Regions from separate parts of the Bacillus sp. SSR7 genome, predicted to be linked through region 2. Evidence: predicted binding sites of a transcription regulator. Region 2 holds the regulator's gene; the other holds the start of a gene.

Region 1 (4,439 bases), on a different contig from region 2:
GAACTTCACTTTCTTTTACCATTACGGCAATTTCATGAGAAACTTCACTTTCTACTTTACCAAGAATAATTGCTTTCGCTTGTTCGCGTGTCAGATTGGAAATGCGCTCTAATTCTGTTTGTTGCTTTTGAACTAACTCTCCCACTTTGCTTTCCAACTCTTCAATCTGTTGTTGTCTCGCTACAAGAGAATCCTCTTTCTTTTCTAACTGTAGCTCGCGTTTATCGAGCGTTTCGTCTTTACGATCAAGGTTCTCTTCTTTTTGCATTAAACGATTTTCTTGTTTTTGTAATTCGCTTCTACGGTCACGAATTTCTAATTCAGCTTCTGTACGAAGTGTATGAATTTCATCCTTTGCTTCTAAAAGCGCTTCTTTCTTAAGTGCTTCAGCCTCACGATTCGCTTCATCTATAATACGTTTCGCTTCATTAGCTGCACCATTAATCTTCGCTTCAGCAATAGACTTTCGAACAAAAAAGCCAACAACTGCACCGACTGTTGCAAGCAAAATGGAGATGAGTATCCAAACTGCAGTACTACTCATGATTTCACCTCCCCTTGCTATGAATGAAAAAAGACTGTCGGCATGTACATTGAATACCAACATACAGCAAAGACCGTCGTCCCGCTTTTTTAAGGGACTTTCTTCATTTCACAATTAAAATGTCATATTATTATTTCGGCAAGATTTAAGTCTTACTCCGAATATTACTTCTCTTCTTGAGAAGAGTGTTTCGTATATAAGAAAAAATATACATTCTCATTGTATCTATCGCAATTTTCATTGTCAAGCGTTGTCTACTTTTACTTTCTTTACCTTCAGTCCTAATTTATATATGAATGTAAAAAGCAGACAGCATATTATCCTGGAAAACCTTAGTAAATTCCAGTTTATTTATGTAAAACGTGCATATATCCCTCTTTATACATAATCTTTTAGGTAGATTAAATATTTTATCTCCAACGATATAGAACGCTTTCATAATGATACAAAAATAAAAGACACGAAGCCGTGTCTTTTATTTTTAATCAAGAAGACTTGGATCTTCCATACCTTCAGCACCTGAATCTTCGCTAATTCCGTGATGCTCACGAATAAAGAAGGCAATTTCTTCTCTTAAATCCGTATTTTCTTTTAAGAACTGCTTCGAATTTTCACGACCTTGTCCTAAGCGTTCTTCATTATAAGAGTACCAAGCACCGCTCTTTTGAACGATATCAAGTTCAGAAGCCATATCCAAGATTTCACCTTCTCTTGAAATACCTTCTCCGTACATAATATCAACTTCCGCAACACGGAATGGTGGTGCCACTTTATTTTTAACTACTTTTACTTTTGTTTTATTACCAACAATGTCGTTACCTTGTTTTAATTGCTCCGCACGACGCACTTCAAGACGAACAGTTGAATAGAATTTCAATGCACGACCACCTGGAGTTGTTTCTGGGTTTCCGAACATAACCCCAACTTTTTCACGAATTTGGTTAATAAAGATTGCGATTGTTTTTGATTTATTGATTGCACCTGAAAGTTTACGAAGTGCTTGAGACATTAAACGAGCTTGTAAACCTACGTGTGAGTCACCCATGTCTCCTTCAATCTCAGCTTTCGGTACAAGAGCTGCTACAGAGTCAATTACGATAATATCAACCGCACCACTTCGTACAAGTGCTTCCGCGATTTCTAAACCTTGCTCCCCTGTATCAGGTTGTGATAATAGTAATTCATCGATGTTAACACCTAATTTTTGTGCATATACAGGATCCATTGCATGCTCCGCATCAATGAATGCTGCTTGTCCACCTTGACGCTGTACCTCTGCAATTGCATGTAATGAAACTGTTGTTTTACCTGAACTCTCAGGTCCATAAATCTCGATAATACGGCCGCGTGGGTATCCGCCTACCCCTAATGCCACATCAAGTGCTAAAGAACCACTAGAAACTGTAGAAACTCTACGCTCCGCTTGTTCTCCTAATTTCATAATTGAACCTTTACCGAATTGCTTCTCTATTTGTTTTAACGCCATATCTAATGCCGCTTGACGATCACTCATTCAAAATTCCTCCTTAACTGAATTGCTAATCTTATTATACCTATTTTCAATTCAATTTGCCAACAAAAATCGAACATTTATTCGATTTTTTTATTTTCCATTAAATAAAACCGCATTTAGCCATTAAAAAAAGCTAAAAGAGACTTATATCTCTTCTAGCTTTTTATACAAATGATAAAATCCATATTTTGCTGAGCGTTCCCTAATTTGTTGACGACTTCCGCTTAAATTTAGAGGAAAGACTACAGTTGGTTCATCTTTCATCGCCAATCCAACAAATACTGTTCCCGGCTCTTTATGTTCTGAAGCATCTGGCCCTGCTACCCCAGTGAAACTAATTCCGATATCCGCTTTTAATAATTCTTTAACATTTTCCGCAAGATAACGAGCACATTCTTTACTAACTGCACCGTCAGTAGACAACACTTCCTCAGGTACATGTAAAACATGTTGCTTCACATCATTATGATAACAAATGACACCGCCTTTAAATACGGAAGACACACCAGCACTTTCTGTTACTTGATTACCGAAGAGACCACCTGTTAAACTTTCTGCACATGCTAAAGTTAATCCTTTTTTCTTCAATAACTCTATCGCCTTATAGTGCAGAAACTCTTGGTCATACCCGTAGAAAAATTCTCCTACTCTTTCTAAAATCAAATCTTCCATATGCTGAATGAGTTTCTCCGCTTCATGAGCATTTTGATGCTTCGCAGTTAAACGTAATGTCACTTCTCCATCACTCGCAAGCGGGGCGATTGTCGGGTTCGTTTGTCCATCAATTAAATCTTGAACTTTCACCTCTAATTGAGATTCCCCAATTCCAAAGAAGCGAAGCACGCGAGAATAAATGTTTTCTCCTGTTGTAAAGTTACGTAAAAAAGGCTCTACATAACTTACATACATTGGCCTCATTTCTTTCGGCGGTCCTGGTAATAAGATATAAACTTTTCCGTTCTTATTTAAACCCATACCAGGTGCCATACCGTGATCATTTGCAAATACAGTTGCTCCATTTAAAACGAGTGCCTGCTTTTTATTATTTTCAGTGAACTCACGACCTGTACGCTTAAAATAATCGCTTATTAATGCTAATGCATTTTCGTCATATACAAGCTCTTCCCCTAAGCTAGACGCAATTGTTTCCTTCGTCAAATCATCTTTTGTCGGGCCTAATCCACCTGTAAAAATAAGCATATCCGCACGTTCTTCTGCAACTTCAATCGCCTGCTGTAATCGTTTGTTATTATCTCCAACTACAGTATGGTAGTACACATTAATGCCAATTGAAGCTAACTTTTCAGATAAAAACTGGGCGTTTGTATTTGCAATTTGTCCAAGTAATAATTCCGTTCCAACCGCAATAATTTCAGCATTCATCCCAATTCCCCCATAAACTTCTATTTTGAGTTTACAAAAGCAGCTCTATTTTTCCAGAAATAATCCCATCCTGAAATAACAGTAAAAATTAATGCAATCCATATAAAGATATCAGCAACCGGAATATGGATTAAATTTAAAGGTACATCGTGTAATAAGTATGCCGCAATCGCGATAATTTGTGTCCATGTCTTAATTTTCCCTAGCTGATTTGCCGCAACTACTTCCCCTGTTCCAGCAAGTACAAGACGTAAACCAGTTACCGCAAACTCACGGCTTATAATAACAATAACGATCCAAGCAGGTACATATTGCATCTCAACTAACGTGATAAGTGCCGCTGAAACAAGTAATTTATCCGCTAACGGGTCAAGGAACTTCCCTAAATTCGTTACAAGATTATACTTTCTTGCGTAATGTCCATCAATCCAATCTGTAGCCGAAGCAACAATAAAGATAAGCGCTCCTACTAAATGTTGAATTGGTAAATCAACATCACCAATTGTGTATGAACCCCAATCAAAGGGTGCTAACATAATTACCATAAAAATTGGAATTAAGCAGATTCTAGATATTGTAATTTTATTTGGTAAATTCACAGCTATTCCTCCATCATATCAAAAACATTTGTTCATTGAAAAAAGTCATCGAAGCGATGACTGTTATTGTGCAGGTTGCTCTACCCCTTGGTTTTTTATCACCAATCTTTGGTGAAGTTCTTTTTCTGGATCCAATGGGTAAGCGACCACTTGGCCATTCAGTTTAACTTCAACATTCGTTGCATTTCCAATATTAAGTCGCACTTCTTTTGCTGTTGATAAATCTCGTTTTTCTGTTTGACCATTTTGTACTGTAGTGTTTAAAATTTCATTACCCGCATCATCTTTAACATCTACATAACTCGCACCTTTACCCGATATTTCCAGTTCTAATGTTTTATTATTATGAATTTCCAAAGTAGATACTTTACCAGTCGTCCCAACCACTTTTACTTCTTGT
Region 2 (4,439 bases):
TGTAGAAGTACGTAGTGTTGACCCAGCTGCAAACCCGTATTTAGTAATGGCAACATTATTAGCAGCAGGTCTTGATGGAATTAAAAACAAATTAACTCCACCAGCTGCAGTAGATCGTAACATCTACGTAATGACAAAAGAAGAGCGCGAAGAAGCAGGTATCGTTGATTTACCGGCAACATTAGCGCAAGCTTTAGTTACGTTACAATCAAATGAAGTGGTATGTGGTGCACTAGGTGACCATTTACTTGAGCACTTCATCGAAGCGAAGGAAATTGAGTGGGATATCTTCCGCACACAAGTTCACCAATGGGAACGCGATCAATATATGTCTCTATACTAAGAGGTGAGGAAGCCCTGATACTACGGTATCAGGGCTTTTTTATTTGTCGGCAATATAGGTGTTAGTTGAAATGAATTGAATAGATGCCTGAAAAAAATATGACGGTATTTGAATTTCTATTCCATATCTTTAATGTAACGTGGTGAAATTCGAATTGCTTTGTGTTCCAAAAGGGTGGATAAGTAAAAGTAACATGCGTAATATCTATAGGTATAAAAAATTGTACGATATGTTGTGTTCGGTATTGGATATGTTTAATACTAAAGTTCGATTGTTTAAAACTATAGTACCTTGCAATAAATAATACTAAGTGGTATATTATGGATATGTCTGGTACCGTGTATTGAACAGTACTGAAATGAGAAAGGGGGATTGTCCTTGAACGTTCAGTTTAAAAAAGGTGTGTTAGAACTGTGTGTATTGGCACTTGTGAAACGTAAGGATTGTTACGGTTATGAACTTGTTCAACAAATCTCAAATAAATTTTTAATATCGGAAGGGTCAGTATATCCTTTATTACGCCGTTTAACGAAAGAAGGATATTTTCAAACGTATTTAAAAGAATCTACGGAGGGGCCACCTCGCAAATATTATCAACTAACTGAGCAAGGGGAAACGCAACTGAATGTGTTAGTAACAGAGTGGCGTGATTTTGCGAAAGGTGTACAAGAAATTATTGAAGGGGTGGAATGGGATGAGTAAAGAACAGTTTCTTAAGGAATTATCAAGTCACCTTAGAAAGTTACCGGACGAAGAAAGAAAAGATATTTTATTTGATTATGAAGAGCATTTTCAGTTTGGGATAGAAGAGGGGAAAACTGAATCGGAAATAATAAAGGGGCTTGGCTCTCCGAAAGTAATTGCAAAAGAATTACTCGCTTTATATCGTTTCGATGAAATGAAAAAAGACCCGTCGACTTCAAATGTGACAAGAGCTGTCATGGCAGCGATTGGACTTAGTTTGTTTAATTTTATTATTGTGTTAGGCCCTTTAGTTGCAATTATTGCTTTTATATTTTCTTTTTGGGTCGGTGGGATTGCTAGTGTAGTGACACCATTTTTTGTTATTGGAAAAGTTTTTGTGGGTACTTTTATATGGTTGGATTTATTCGTTAGTATAACTTTTGTTGGAGTAGGTTTGTTGTTATGTATGATTGCTTATTATAGTACGAAGTGGTTTAAAAGGCTTTGTGTACGTTATGTAATATGGAACTTCAAAATGATAAAAGGGGAGTAGATGATGAAAAAAATATTGTTAGCAGCAATTGCTTGTATCATTATTGGAGTAATTGGGATTTCACAAACATATGAAAAAGCAGTGCAAGCTGCAGAAGAAGGAAACAAAGAAGATAAAATTAAAAATGAAACACTAAAAAATATAGAAGTTAAGTTAGATGTCGGGGATATTGTTGTCCAAAAATCTTCTGACGCTTCTTTTTATGTAAAGCAATCAGGAGATGCGCGTAAACAAGAGATTCGTATTACTGAAGATGGTGATACATTAAAAATCATTGGAGAAAGAGAAAAAGGTGCTTCATTTGATTTTTCCTTTTACGATTTTAGGTTTCAAACGTCTACAGTGACTCTCCTTGTGCCTGAACGCTCTTACCAAGATGTAAAAGTAAATTCATCTGCTGGACAAATTGAAATAAGTGATGTGAAAAGTGACCGTGTAAGTGCTAGAACACTTACTGGAGAAGTGGATTTGAAGCATGTAACGGCTAAGAATGTGGAGGGATCTACAAAAGCTGGTGAAGTAAACTTTAAAAAAGTAATAGGGAAAGTGACTGCAAAAACGACCAGTGGGGAAATAAATATTCTAGATCATGATTCTACGTATAATCTAGAAGCAAGTTCAACTGCGGGAGATATAAATATTACTTTATCGGAAAAACCAAAAGATGCGGTAATTACTGGGCAAAGTGCTGCCGGGGATGTAACAATTTTTAATAAAGAAAATAAAGACGTAACAATTGGCAAGGGGAGTAAAAAGATTAGTGGTAAAACAGCTGCGGGCGATGTGACGATTGAAACGCGTTCATAAGAAATAGAATGTATGAAAATCTATCAAAATACAAAAAAGAAGATAATTACCGTATATGAATAGGGTAATTATCTTCTTTTATATTCTTAATGTAAATCACGATATACGCCAATTACTTTACCGATAACTGACACTTGTTTTAAAATGATAGGTTCTAATGAAGAGTTTTCCGGTTGTAGACGGAAATGGTCTTTTTCTTTATAGAAACGTTTAACAGTTGCTTCATTATCTTCTGTTAAAGCGACTACAATTTCACCATTATATGCAGACTGTTGTTGGCGAACAACAACTAAATCTCCATCGAAAATACCAGCTTCAATCATACTATCTCCAGAAATACGTAACATAAACACTTGATCTGCTCCTGCGACAATGCTAGCTGGAAGAGGGAAGTGTTCCTCAACGCTTTCGACTGCTGTAATTGGTAATCCAGCAGTAACTTTCCCGACAATTGGAACTTGAATAACAGATTGTGTTTCTGTATCCATTCGGTCTTCACCTAAAATTTCAATTGCACGTGGTTTTGTTGGATCGCGTCGAATGTATCCTTTTTCTTCTAATCTTGATAAATGTCCGTGCACTGTAGAACTAGAAGCGAGGCCGACTGCTTGACCAATTTCACGTACGGAAGGTGGATATCCTTTTTCTTGTACTTTTAGCTTAATAAAGTCGAGAATGTCTTGCTGGCGTTTCGTTAACTTTTCCATGTTTTCTAACACCTCGTTTTCTTTCATTTTTCTTATTAATAAGTATAACATGTGAAAAAACATTCTACAAACATAAGTTCGAACAAAAGGCGAATTTATGTTACACTAAAGGGAAATTATAGTGAGAAAGAGGGGTTCATAATGAATGCAATTATTTATGCGCGTGTGAGTACAACAAAAGAAGCACAAGAAACATCATTAGTACGTCAAAAAGATGAATTATTGCATTTAGCGGAGCGCTATCAAATGAATGTTACTAAGGTGATTGAGGAACAGGCTAGTGGCTATACAATTGAACGTGACGGCATATTAGAAGTGTTAGATACAATTCGAGACGAACAAATTGATGTGCTACTTATACAAGATGAAACGCGCCTTGGTAGGGGGAATGCAAAGATTGCGTTAATGCACTGTTTACATAAAGAAGGAATAAAAGTATATACGCATACACATAATGGTGAATTGCAATTGTCGGATTCTGATTCAATGGTATTAGATATTATTGGTATTGTTGAAGAGTATCAAAGAAAGATTCATAATTTAAAAATTAAACGTGGTATGCAACGAGCAGTAGAAAAAGGCTATCGTCCAGAAAATAATTTAAAGAATCGTCATTTAAGTGTAGGACGAGAGAAGAAAGAAGTGCCAATTGAGGAAATTGTACGTTTGCGTAAGAGTGAACTTACTTTTGAAGAAATTGCAGCAACACTACGTGGCTTTGGTCATAATGTTTCAAAAGCGACGGTACATCGTAGATATGTAGAGTATACAAAGCAATTGCTTGATAAAGAAGAGTAACTATTGTATGATAATAATCAGTTTTGATTAGAAGGGGGATTCGAGATGCTTAGTCACGAACTCGTTGAACGCATTAACTTCTTAGCGAAAAAAGCAAAAGCTGAAGGTTTAACTGAAGAAGAACAACGTGAGCGTCAATCGCTACGTGAACAATATTTAAAAGGATTTCGTCAAAATATGTTAAACGAACTAAAAGGAATTAAAGTCGTTAACGAACAAGGTACTGATGTTACACCGGCGAAATTAAAAGCTTTAAAAAAGCAAGATAATGCAAAATTAAACTAAAAGATGGGCGAAGCCCATCTTTTTTATTTATTATAATCGTTAGTAATAACTTTCCAGTTGTTATTAACTGTTGCTTCTATCTTTTTATGTTTCAATATATAGTTAGCGATAAGTTCAGACATATCTGTTGGTATGTCTTTTATTACGGGCTTATTTTGAAACATAAAGAAGTTCCCTCCGCCGCTTGCGCGATAATTATTCATAACGACGTCATATTCTTCGTTCATATTAAGAGGAGTGCCTTTATGTTGTAAAGATTCTA

The links. The regulator LexA, encoded in region 2, represses DNA repair genes until DNA is damaged. The targets are predictions, from matches to a motif close to CGAACATATGTTCG.
Region 1: the regulator LexA is predicted to act here: its motif matches at 2,128-2,141, upstream of recA (recombinase RecA).

Annotation. Positions count from the first base shown of each region.
Region 1 is NZ_JBVVXV010000010.1:114,800-119,238, reverse strand. Features, by position in the region: gene rny (ribonuclease Y) at 1-544, opposite strand, end outside; gene recA (recombinase RecA) at 1,026-2,057, opposite strand; gene cinA (competence/damage-inducible protein CinA) at 2,202-3,440, opposite strand; gene pgsA (CDP-diacylglycerol--glycerol-3-phosphate 3-phosphatidyltransferase) at 3,461-4,039, opposite strand; gene AC0NJG_RS17945 (helix-turn-helix domain-containing protein) at 4,103-4,439, opposite strand, start outside.
Region 2 is NZ_JBVVXV010000005.1:8,543-12,981, forward strand. Features, by position in the region: gene glnA (type I glutamate--ammonia ligase) at 1-343, shown strand, start outside; gene AC0NJG_RS11435 (PadR family transcriptional regulator) at 722-1,045, shown strand; gene AC0NJG_RS11440 (DUF1700 domain-containing protein) at 1,038-1,580, shown strand; gene AC0NJG_RS11445 (DUF4097 family beta strand repeat-containing protein) at 1,581-2,387, shown strand; gene lexA (transcriptional repressor LexA) at 2,474-3,094, opposite strand; gene AC0NJG_RS11455 (YneB family resolvase-like protein) at 3,236-3,892, shown strand; gene AC0NJG_RS11460 (DUF896 domain-containing protein) at 3,938-4,177, shown strand; gene AC0NJG_RS11465 (bifunctional metallophosphatase/5'-nucleotidase) at 4,201-4,439, opposite strand, start outside.